DNA from 3 places in the Roseateles sp. L2-2 genome. Region 1 is predicted to be linked to each of the others. Evidence: predicted binding sites of a transcription regulator. Region 1 holds the regulator's gene; each other region holds the start of a gene.
What was found. Region 1 encodes HrcA, which represses chaperone genes, less so after heat shock. Its sites were predicted from a motif close to TTAGCACTCNNNNNNNNNGAGTGCTAA; they were not measured.
Positions count from the first base shown of each region.

Region 2: the regulator HrcA is predicted to act here: its motif matches at 1,367-1,393, upstream of rpoH (RNA polymerase sigma factor RpoH).
Region 3: the regulator HrcA is predicted to act here: its motif matches at 2,012-2,038, upstream of groES (co-chaperone GroES).

Region 1 covers NZ_CP192509.1:1,519,871-1,523,142, reverse strand. Annotated here, with positions in the region: gene ACQZ13_RS06990 (HNH endonuclease) at 31-897, shown strand; tRNA gene ACQZ13_RS06985 (tRNA-Ile) at 908-984, opposite strand; gene hrcA (heat-inducible transcriptional repressor HrcA) at 1,111-2,148, opposite strand; gene ACQZ13_RS06975 (NAD kinase) at 2,229-3,104, shown strand; gene recN (DNA repair protein RecN) at 3,104-3,272, shown strand, end outside.
Region 2 covers NZ_CP192509.1:5,635,667-5,638,938, reverse strand. Annotated here, with positions in the region: gene ACQZ13_RS25195 (SCO family protein) at 1-332, shown strand, start outside; gene rpoH (RNA polymerase sigma factor RpoH) at 401-1,315, opposite strand; gene ACQZ13_RS25185 (CHASE domain-containing protein) at 1,473-3,272, opposite strand, start outside.
Region 3 covers NZ_CP192509.1:1,269,578-1,272,849, reverse strand. Annotated here, with positions in the region: gene bufB (MNIO family bufferin maturase) at 1-689, shown strand, start outside; gene ACQZ13_RS05780 (DNA-binding domain-containing protein) at 686-1,498, shown strand; gene ACQZ13_RS05775 (DoxX family protein) at 1,495-1,980, shown strand; gene groES (co-chaperone GroES) at 2,146-2,436, shown strand; gene groL (chaperonin GroEL) at 2,490-3,272, shown strand, end outside.

The sequences.
Region 1 (3,272 bases):
GCTAGCGCAATGTCAGCCGCGGCGCCCCACATGCAACTTTCAGCAGAACATTTGGCAGCCCTTGCCTGGTTCCGAGCACATGCGTCCGAGACCATCGGTTGGCCCCAACCGCTGGAAGGACTCTTCCTTGCGAACAGGGCCAAAGGGATCCACAAGCCTGCTGGATGGAGGTACGCCTTGAGCATTCGCTTAGCACTTGATGGCCCCTACCCCGATGCACATCGAGGCGAGGGCGGCGATGCTTGGTCGATCGAGTACAGCCAAGAGGGCGCGGATTCGAATTACTTCACCAACAGAGCCTTGCTCGCCTGCATGGCAGACGCTGTGCCAATCGGCGTCCTCAAGCAGGTGAGAGACTCACCTCGCTCTGAATACCGTGTACTCGGTCTGGGTTACGTGACGAGCTTTGATGGCCAGAGCTTTCAGATCAGCTCGGCGCCGCCCGGCGACGTGGATGGCGAAATTCGAACTGTCTTCGTCGAATTTGATGCATTTGATCAAAGTGATCGGAGACGGCAACGTCAAGGAATGATCGCGGATCGCATTGGGCAACCAGATTTTCGCGATCGGTTGGTTCGCGCCTATTCGGGAAGGTGTGCAATTTCCGAGTGCAACGTTTCGGCAGCCCTTGAGGCAGCACACATATTGTGTTATCGCGGAACGCACACGAACCACGTGCAGAATGGGCTACTTCTGCGCGCAGACATTCATTCGCTATTTGACGTCGGATTGATCTCGATAGATCCCGACTACACGATTAGCGTTGACGCGACTCTGGTGAATTCCGAATATTTCCAGTACAACGGAAAACGGATTCGAATGCCGATCGACGAAAGATTCCGACCCCACCCAGAAGCATTGAGGCGTCGCCAGCGCGACATGGAAATTTCGACATGACGCGATGAATTGGTAGGCCGTACAGGACTTGAACCTGTGACCAAAGGATTATGAGTCCTCTGCTCTAACCAACTGAGCTAACGGCCCCCGGGGGTAATCGCATATACGAACCCTGGCGGGTTCGTTGGTTCCGGCGTTGCACCGGAGGGGCGGATTGTAAGCACGGTTGCGGCCTTCGCTTAGGCACGCCTACCTGTTCGTCGCTAGGTCTACCTACTTCTGCGACAACGCGTTGCTCACCATCCTCGACGTGATGTCGACGATCTCGATCATGCGGTCGTAGGCCATCCGGGTCGGTCCGATGACGCCCAGCGTCCCGACCACCTCCCCGTCCACCTCGTACGGCGCGGACACGATGGAGAGCTCCTCCACCGGCACCACATGGCTCTCCCCGCCGATGTAGATGCGCACGCCCTCCGCCCGCTCCGACACATCCAGCAGCCGCATCAGCTGCGTCTTCTGCTCGAACATGTCGAACATCCGCCTCAGGCTCCCCAGGTCGTGGCTGAAGTCCTGCACCGTCAGCAGGTTCCTCTCCCCGGAGATGATCATCGGCTCGTGCTCCGTCACCCCCTGCTGCCCGACGTCCACCGCCGCGCTCATCAGCTTGGCGATCTCCCCGCGCAGCTGATCCACCTCCGACCTCAACCGGTCCCGCACCACATCCAGGCTCAGCCCCGAGTAGTGCGCGTTCAGCCGGTTGCTCGCCTCCACCAGATCCGCCTGGGTCAGGTCTTGCGCCGTGAACACCAGCCGGTTCTGCACATCCCCGTCCGGCGACACCATGATCACCAGCACCCGCCGGTCCCCCAGCTTCAGGAACTCGATGTGGTGGAACACCGCCGTCTTCCGCGGCGACGTCACCACCCCCACAAAACTCGACAGGCTGCTCAGCAGATGCGCTGCGCTCGCGATCACCTTCTGCGGTTGGTCCGGCAACAACTGGCTCTCGAACGAGCCCGAACCCTCCCGGGCCAGCCCCGCACCCTCCCGGGACATCCCCGGCTTGGCCGTCAGCAAGGTGTCCACGAACAGCCGGTACCCCCGCGCCGTCGGAATCCGCCCCGCGCTGGTGTGCGGACTGGCGATCAGCCCCAGCTCCTCCAGGTCCGCCATCACGTTGCGGATCGTCGCCGGACTCAGCTCCAGCCCCGACGCCTTCGACAAGGTGCGCGAGCCCACCGGCTGGCCGTCGGCGATGTACCGCTCCACCAGAGCCTTCAGCAGTGTCTTCGCGCGATCGTCGAGCATGTTTTTCATTCTAAAGAACCCGGCGGCGCTACCCCCTCCGCACCCCGGTCCCAGCACATCGCTGTGGTGTAATTCCCGCCATGTCCAAGCGCTTCCGCCACGTGGCCATCGTCGGAAAACCCCAGTCCCGGGGCATCCGACCCATCCTGGAAGAGATTGCCGATTTTGTCGCCTCCCAGGGATTGGATGTTTCCCTTGAACAGGAAACCGCCGACAGCACCGGCATCACCGCCCTCCCCGGCCTCTCCCACGCCGAACTCGGCGCCCAGTGCGACCTCGCCATCGTCGTCGGCGGCGACGGCACCATGCTCGGCTTCGCTCGCCAGGTCGCCCGCTACAACCTCCCCCTCGTCGGCATCAACCAGGGACGCCTCGGCTTCATCACCGACATCTCCGCCGACCAGTTCAAGGAATCCCTCGCCCCCATCCTCGCCGGCGACTTCGAGATCGAGCACCGCTCCCTCCTCGAAGGCGCCGTGATCCGCGACGGCGAACAGATCTTCTCCGGCGTGGCGCTGAACGACGTCGTCGTCTCCCGCGGCGCCACCGCCGCCATGGTCGAGCTGCGCGTCGACGTCGGCGACGAGTTCGTCGCCAACATGCGCGCCGACGGCGTCATCGTCGGCACCCCCACCGGCTCCACCGCCTACGCCCTGTCCGCCGGCGGACCCATCCTCCACCCCGGCATCGCCGGCTGGGTCCTCCTGCCCATCGCCTCCCACGCCCTCTCCAACCGCCCCATCGTGCTGCCCGACAACGGCGAGGTCCGCCTCACCATCGTCGCCGGCCGCGACGCGTCGGTGAACTTCGACATGCAATCCCTCGCCTCCCTGCTCCACGGCGACTGCATCACCGTGCGCCGCTCCCAGCACCGCGCCCCCTTCCTCCACCCCAGCGGCTGGTCCTACTACGCCACCCTGCGCCGCAAGCTCCGCTGGAACGAGGGCAACACCTGATGCTGCGCCGCCTCGAACTCAAGGACTTCGTCATCGTCCCGGCGCTCGAACTCGACTTCGCCGCCGGGTTCTCCGCCCTCACCGGTGAAACCGGCGCCGGCAAGTCCATCCTCATCGACGCCCTCCAGCTCGCCCTCGGCTCCCGCGGCGACGCCGCCGTCGTCCGCG
Region 2 (3,272 bases), 2.4 Mb from region 1:
CCCTCGGGCCGGACGGCGACAAGGTCCAGGGCGTGTTCGTCACCGTCGATCCGGAGCGCGACAAGCCCGAGCTGCTGAAGGCCTACCTCGAAAGCTTCGACCCCGGGTTCGTGGCGCTGCGCGGCACGCCGGAGCAGCTCAAGGAAACGGCCAAGGAATTCAAGATCTACTACGCCAAGGTGCCCGGGAAGACCCCCGACAGCTACACCATGGACCACACGGCGGCGAGCTTCCTGTTCGATCCGCAAGGACGGGTGCGCGTGTTCTCGCGCTACGGCGCGGGAGCGTCAGCGCTGATGAGCGATATCAAGGCGTTGATCGCCGGCCAATAAAGACGAAGGCCCCGCATCGCGGGGCCTTCTTCATGGGGCGTCGATCAGGCGATCGAGCGACTCGTCGATCAAGCGGCTTCCGCCACCATCGCCTTGCGCATCTTCTTCATCGCGGCGACTTCGATCTGGCGGATGCGTTCCGCGGAGACGTCGTACTCGGCCGCCAGTTCGTGCAGCGTCATGCCCCCCGAACCGTCGTCGTTGACGTTCAGGTAGCGCTCCGTGACGATGCGGCGGCTGCGGTCGTCCAGCAGGTCCAGCGCCTTCTGCAGACCGTCCGTGGCCAGGCGGTCACGCGACTTGGACTCGATCACCCGCGTCGGTTCCTGCGTGTCGTCCGCCAGGTAGGCGATCGGCGCGAAGGTCTCTCCGTCGTCGTCGGTCTGCGGCTCCAGCGCCACGTCGCCGCCGGAGAGCCGCGTCTCCATCTCGACCACGTCCTCGGGCTTGACGTTCAGCTCTTCCGCCACCAGCGCGATCTCGGCTTCCGTCAGCGAGGTGCGCTGCTGGTTCTCGGCGTGTTCCTTCAGCGCATGCTTCTTCGAGCGCAGGTTGAAGAACAGCTTGCGCTGCGCCTTGGTCGTCGCGACCTTGACCATGCGCCAGTTCTTCAGGATGTACTCGTGGATCTCGGCCTTGATCCAATGCATCGCGTACGAGACCAGGCGGACGTTCTGCTCCGGGTCGAAGCGCTTGACCGCCTTCATCAGGCCCACGTTGCCTTCCTGGATCAGGTCGCCCTGCGGCAACCCGTACCCCAGGTACTGGCGCGAGATCGACACCACCAGCCGCAGGTGCGACAGCACCAGCCGACCGGCCGCGTCGACGTCGCCATGCGTCTTCAGACGCGTGGCGTAATCCTTCTCTTCTTCCGGCGTCAGCAGCGGGATGTGGTTGATCGCCGTGATGTACGCATCCAGGTTCCCGAGCGATGGCACCAGGGACCAGGGATCGCGGACCTTCAATGCAAGGGTGTTGGACATGGGTTCGTTGCTCCTGTATCGGGGCGGTCCTCCGACCCGACGCAAAAGATATTAGCACTCATGGGGGAGGAGTGCTAAAGCTCCCGGAATCAGGTTGGTCACGGAAGGGCTACCCCGGAAACCGAGTGTGAACCCGCCGTCTTATGACCAACTTAAGTCATTGATCTGCCGAAGAAATCGGCAGATCAAAGCTGAATGTGGCGCCCTCGCCGGCCGTGCTGGCCACCCGCAGCCGGCTGCCCATCAGCTCCAGCAGACGTTGCGTGATCACCAGACCGATGCCGGTCCCTTCGATCGCGCCGACCTCCCGTCCCAGGCGATTGAAGGGCTGGAAGAGCTGCGCCATCTGCGCCTCCGTCAGGCCGGGGCCGGTGTCGCTCACGCTGAGTTCGATCCGCGAATCGTCGATCCGCCGCGCCCGGAGCTGGACGCGCCCGCCGTCATGGTTGTACTTGACGGCGTTGCTGAGGAGGTTGGTCAGGACCTGCTTCAGCCGGGTCGCGTCGGCGCGCAGCCGGCCGGCGTCAGGCGCCAGGTCCACATCGATCGTCACGCCGCGTCGCTGACGCTGGGTCTCGATCATCGCGAGGCTGTCCGAGGCGATCGGCCCCAGGTCCTGGTCGTCGATCTGCACGCGCAGGCCGCCGGCGTCCAGCCGGGACAGGTCCAGCGTGTCGTTGATCATTGCCAGCAGATGCCAGCCTGATTGCTGGATCTGCGTCAGCCAGCCGCGTTGCCGGGTGCTGAGCGCCGACTCCGGATCCGACTCCAGCAGTTGCGAGAAGCCCAGCATCGCGTTGAGCGGCGTGCGCAGTTCGTGGCTCATGCGGGAGAGGAACTCGTTCTTGGCGCGGTTGGCGCCGAGCTCGGCCTCGTGGATGCGCTCCAGCTCCGCGAGCCGGAGCTGCTCGCCGATGTCCTCGACGACGCCCAGCAGCCGCGACGGCTGCCCCTGCGCATCGCGCAGCAGGCTGACCGTCGACCGCACCGTGATCACCTGTCCCTGTGCGCCGATGTAGCGCTTGATGCGGCTGTAGCGGCCGAGCTCGCCGCGGATCAGCGCCATGCCCAGCCGGCTGTCCTCGGCGCGATCCTCGGGATGGGTGATCGCCAGCACGGAGCGCGCCTTCAGCTGCTCGATGCTCATGCCGAGCAGCTGGCAGAAATAGGGGTTGATCTCCTGCGGCCGGGCGTTGAGATCGCAGGTGACGACGCCGATCGGCGCGTGCTCGACGATGTCCCGGAAGCGCTCCTCGCTGACGCGCAGGCGCTGCGTGGCCTCTTCGACGCGCCGCGCGACCCGCGCGGTGCTGCCGGTGACGGAGAGCAGCAGCAGCCCCAGCAGCGCGGTGCCGACCAGCCCCGCGATCGCGAAGGGCAGGGCGGCGCCGCCTTCGAGCACGGGCAGCCCCGCCGGGTTGTAGACGATGAGACGCCAGGCGCGTCCGGCGAAGTCGAAGTCGCGCGACTGGCTCGGCAAGGTCTCGGGGAGATGGAGGCAGCGCTCGTCGCCGGCCAGCAGCGGACGGCGACTGCCGGCGGTGGCGTCGATCAGGCAGTAGTCGAGCCGCCCCGCGCGAGCGGGCAGCGCGTCGTGCAGCAGCGCCTCGGGACGCAGCGTCGCGAAGGCCACGCCGGTCGGCCGGCGGGCGCGGCCGGCGGCGTCGCGCGGATCGGTGGAGCCGCCTTCATAGAGCGCGCGGTAGACGACCACGCCCATCAGCGTCACGCCCGCGTCCTGGGAGAGCGGGAAGCTCTCGCTCGCCGACGGTTCGCCGGTCGCCATCGCGCGTTCCTGCGCGGCGCGCGCCTGCGGGATGTTGCGGACGTTGGCGCCCATCGCCGGCCGGTTGCGCGCGAACGGCGCGATCAGCCGGATCGGCACCCGGTCCTCGGCGGGGTCCGGGGTCAGGTCACCCGGCCGGCGTCGTTCATACACGCGATAACCGACGTAGCC
Region 3 (3,272 bases), 250 kb from region 1:
TGCACGGGGTGTCGATGTCGCTGGGCGGCGCGGCGCCGCCGGATCCGGACCATCTGCGCCGCTTCGTCGCACTGGCCGACCGGCTGCAACCGGCGCTGGTGTCGGAACACCTGGCGTGGAGCCGCTTGGTCGGCGCCTATGCGCCGGACCTGCTGCCGGTGCCGCGCACGACGGAGGCGCTGCGTCATGTCGCCGCGAATCTCTCCCGCATGCAGGACGCGCTGCAACGGCGCGTCGCCATCGAGAACCCCACGCATTACCTGACCCTCGCCCACGAGTGGGGCGAGGTCGATTTCCTGCATGAACTGGTCCGGCGATCCGGCTGCGGGCTGCTGGTCGATGTGAACAACGTGTTCGTGTCGGCGAGCAATCTCGGCATCGATGCCGAAGCGTGGATCGATGCGATCGACGGCGACGCGGTGATGGAGATCCACGTCGCCGGCCATCGCGCCGATGCCGATGCCTCGACGGAAGCCTCGACGGGTCTGTTGATCGACAGCCACGATGCCGCGGTCTCGGCTCCGGTCTGGGCGTTGCTGGAGCGATTGACCCGGCGCATCGGTCCCAGACCGACGCTGGTCGAGCGCGACGGCAACCTGCCACCGTTCGCCGACCTGATCGTCGAGCGCAACCAGGCGCAGTCCGTGCTGGGTGCGGCCATGCGCTCGCTGGAGGAGGTACCCGCATGACGACAGTCGTCTCGCGAGCCACCTCCACTGGCGGATCGACGGCCCCCGAGGCCCTCGACAGATTCCAGTCGGAGTTCTGGAGACACCTCTGGGCAGAACCGGAAGCCGAGGCGGCACTCGGCAACGTCGCGAACGAGCCCGGCTTCGCCGTCTACCGCAACACCGTGCTGAAGGGCTGCGCGGATGCGCTGATGTCGCTGTATCCGTCGGTCCAACGATTGACAGGAGACGCGTGGATGCAGGCCGTCGCGCTCGATGCCGTTCGCGCCGAACCGCCGTCGGGCGGCGACCTGCAGCACTACGGCGCGACCTTTCCCGAATTCCTCGACGCGGCGCTCGCCGGCAGCGAGCTGCCCTGGCTCAGTGACGTCGCGCTCCTGGACCGGCTCTGGAACGAGAGTCACGTCGCGGCCGACGCACCGGTGCTCGACCTGAGGTCGCTGGCACGCTTCGACCCCGAACGGCTGGCCGCGTCGCGCCTGGTACCGCACCCTGCGGCGCGATGGCGCTGGTCCGGCGACTGGCCATTCTTCAGCCTGTGGCAGGCCGCGCGCACCGCGGCCGACGATCCGAATCCGCCGCATTGGCACGGACAGGGCGCGCTGCTCACCCGGCCCTCCGGCGCCGTCATCGCCCTGGAGATCGAGCTCGCCGAGTGCGCCCTGCTCGACGCCTGCGCCGCGGGGGAGCCGCTCGGCCCCGCGCTCGACGCGGTCCAGGCCCGCTTCCCCGCCTTCGAACCCGGCGCCGCGCTGGGCCGCCTGCTCAATCAAGGCGCCTTCACCGGCGTCACGGAGATCTCCCCATGAACACCCTGACCCCCACCTCCCGCGCCGGATCCGGCGCCGCCTGGTCCCTGGCCGCGATCCGGCAGCGTCTGGAGCGCCTCATCTCTCCCGACCTCATCGCGCTGGCCAGCCGCTTCAGCATCGCCGGCGTCTTCTGGCTGTCCGGCCGCACCAAGGTCGAAGGCTGGTTCACGCTGACCGACACCACCTTCCTGCTGTTCCGCCAGGACTACGCGCTCCCGCTGATCCCGCCCGAACTGGCCGCCTACCTGGCCACGACGGCCGAGCACGTCCTCCCCATCCTGCTGGTGCTGGGCCTGTTCACCCGGGTCGCGGCGCTCGGCGTCCTGGGGATGACGGCGGTGATCCAGCTCTTCGTCTACCCCTCGGGCTGGCCGACCCACCTCAGCTGGGCGGCGCCCATGCTCTATCTGGTCGGCCGCGGGCCCGGCCGGTGGTCGCTGGACCATGTCTTCGGCTGGGGTGTTCAACCGCGCCCTTGAAACGTCAAGACCCGTCCATATAATCTCCCTGCTAGCACTCGCGATGGTCGAGTGCTAACAAGCCCCGCGGCACCGCTGGCGGGGCTTACTTCTTGTGAGGGGCTGGCTGGTGCGATGAACGCACAGCGGGTCCTTGAAGCAAGTCTGCACAGTCAAGGAGATCTGATGAAACTGCGTCCTCTGCACGATCGCGTGATCGTTAAGCGCCTGGAAAACGAAACCAAGACGGCCTCCGGCATCGTCATCCCCGACAACGCCGCCGAGAAGCCCGACCAGGGTGAAGTGCTGGCCGTCGGCCCGGGCAAGCGCAACGACAAGGGTGAATTCGTCGCCCTGAACGTCGCCGTCGGCGACCGCGTCCTGTTCGGCAAGTACAGCGGCCAGACCGTCAAGGTCGACGGCGATGAACTGCTGGTCATGCGTGAAGAAGACCTGTTCGCCGTCATCGCCAAGTAATCGGCGACACGCGAACCTGAATTCATCCAGATAAAGATTTCGGAGAGATACACATGGCAGCAAAAGACGTTGTCTTCGGCGGCGAGGCCCGTGCCCGCATGGTCGAAGGCGTGAACATCCTGGCCAACGCGGTCAAGGTCACGCTGGGCCCCAAGGGCCGTAACGTGGTGCTGGAGCGCTCGTTCGGCGCCCCCACCGTCACCAAGGACGGTGTCTCGGTCGCCAAGGAGATCGAGCTCAAGGACAAGCTGCAGAACATGGGCGCCCAGATGGTCAAGGAAGTCGCTTCCAAGACCTCGGACAACGCCGGTGACGGCACCACCACCGCCACGGTCCTGGCCCAGGCCATCGTCCGCGAAGGCATGAAGTACGTGGCCGCCGGCATGAACCCGATGGACCTGAAGCGCGGCATCGACAAGGCGGTCTCCGCCCTGGTGACGCAGCTGAAGGCGGCCTCCAAGGCCACCACGACCTCCAAGGAAATCGCCCAGGTCGGCACCATCTCCGCCAACTCCGACGCGGACGTCGGCGAGATCATCGCCAAGGCGATGGACAAGGTCGGCAAGGAAGGCGTGATCACCGTCGAAGACGGCAAGAGCCTGGACAACGAGCTCGACATCGTCGAAGGCATGCAGTTCGACCGCGGCTACCTGTCGCCGTACTTCATCAACAACCCGGAAAAGCAGTCGGCGATCCTGGACAACCCGTTTGTCCTGCTCTACGACAAGAAGATCTCGAACATCCGCGATCTGCTGCCGACCCTGGAAGCCGTCGCGAAGTCGGGCCGTCCGCTGCTGATCATTGCCGAAGAAGTCGACGGCGAAGCGCTGGCGACC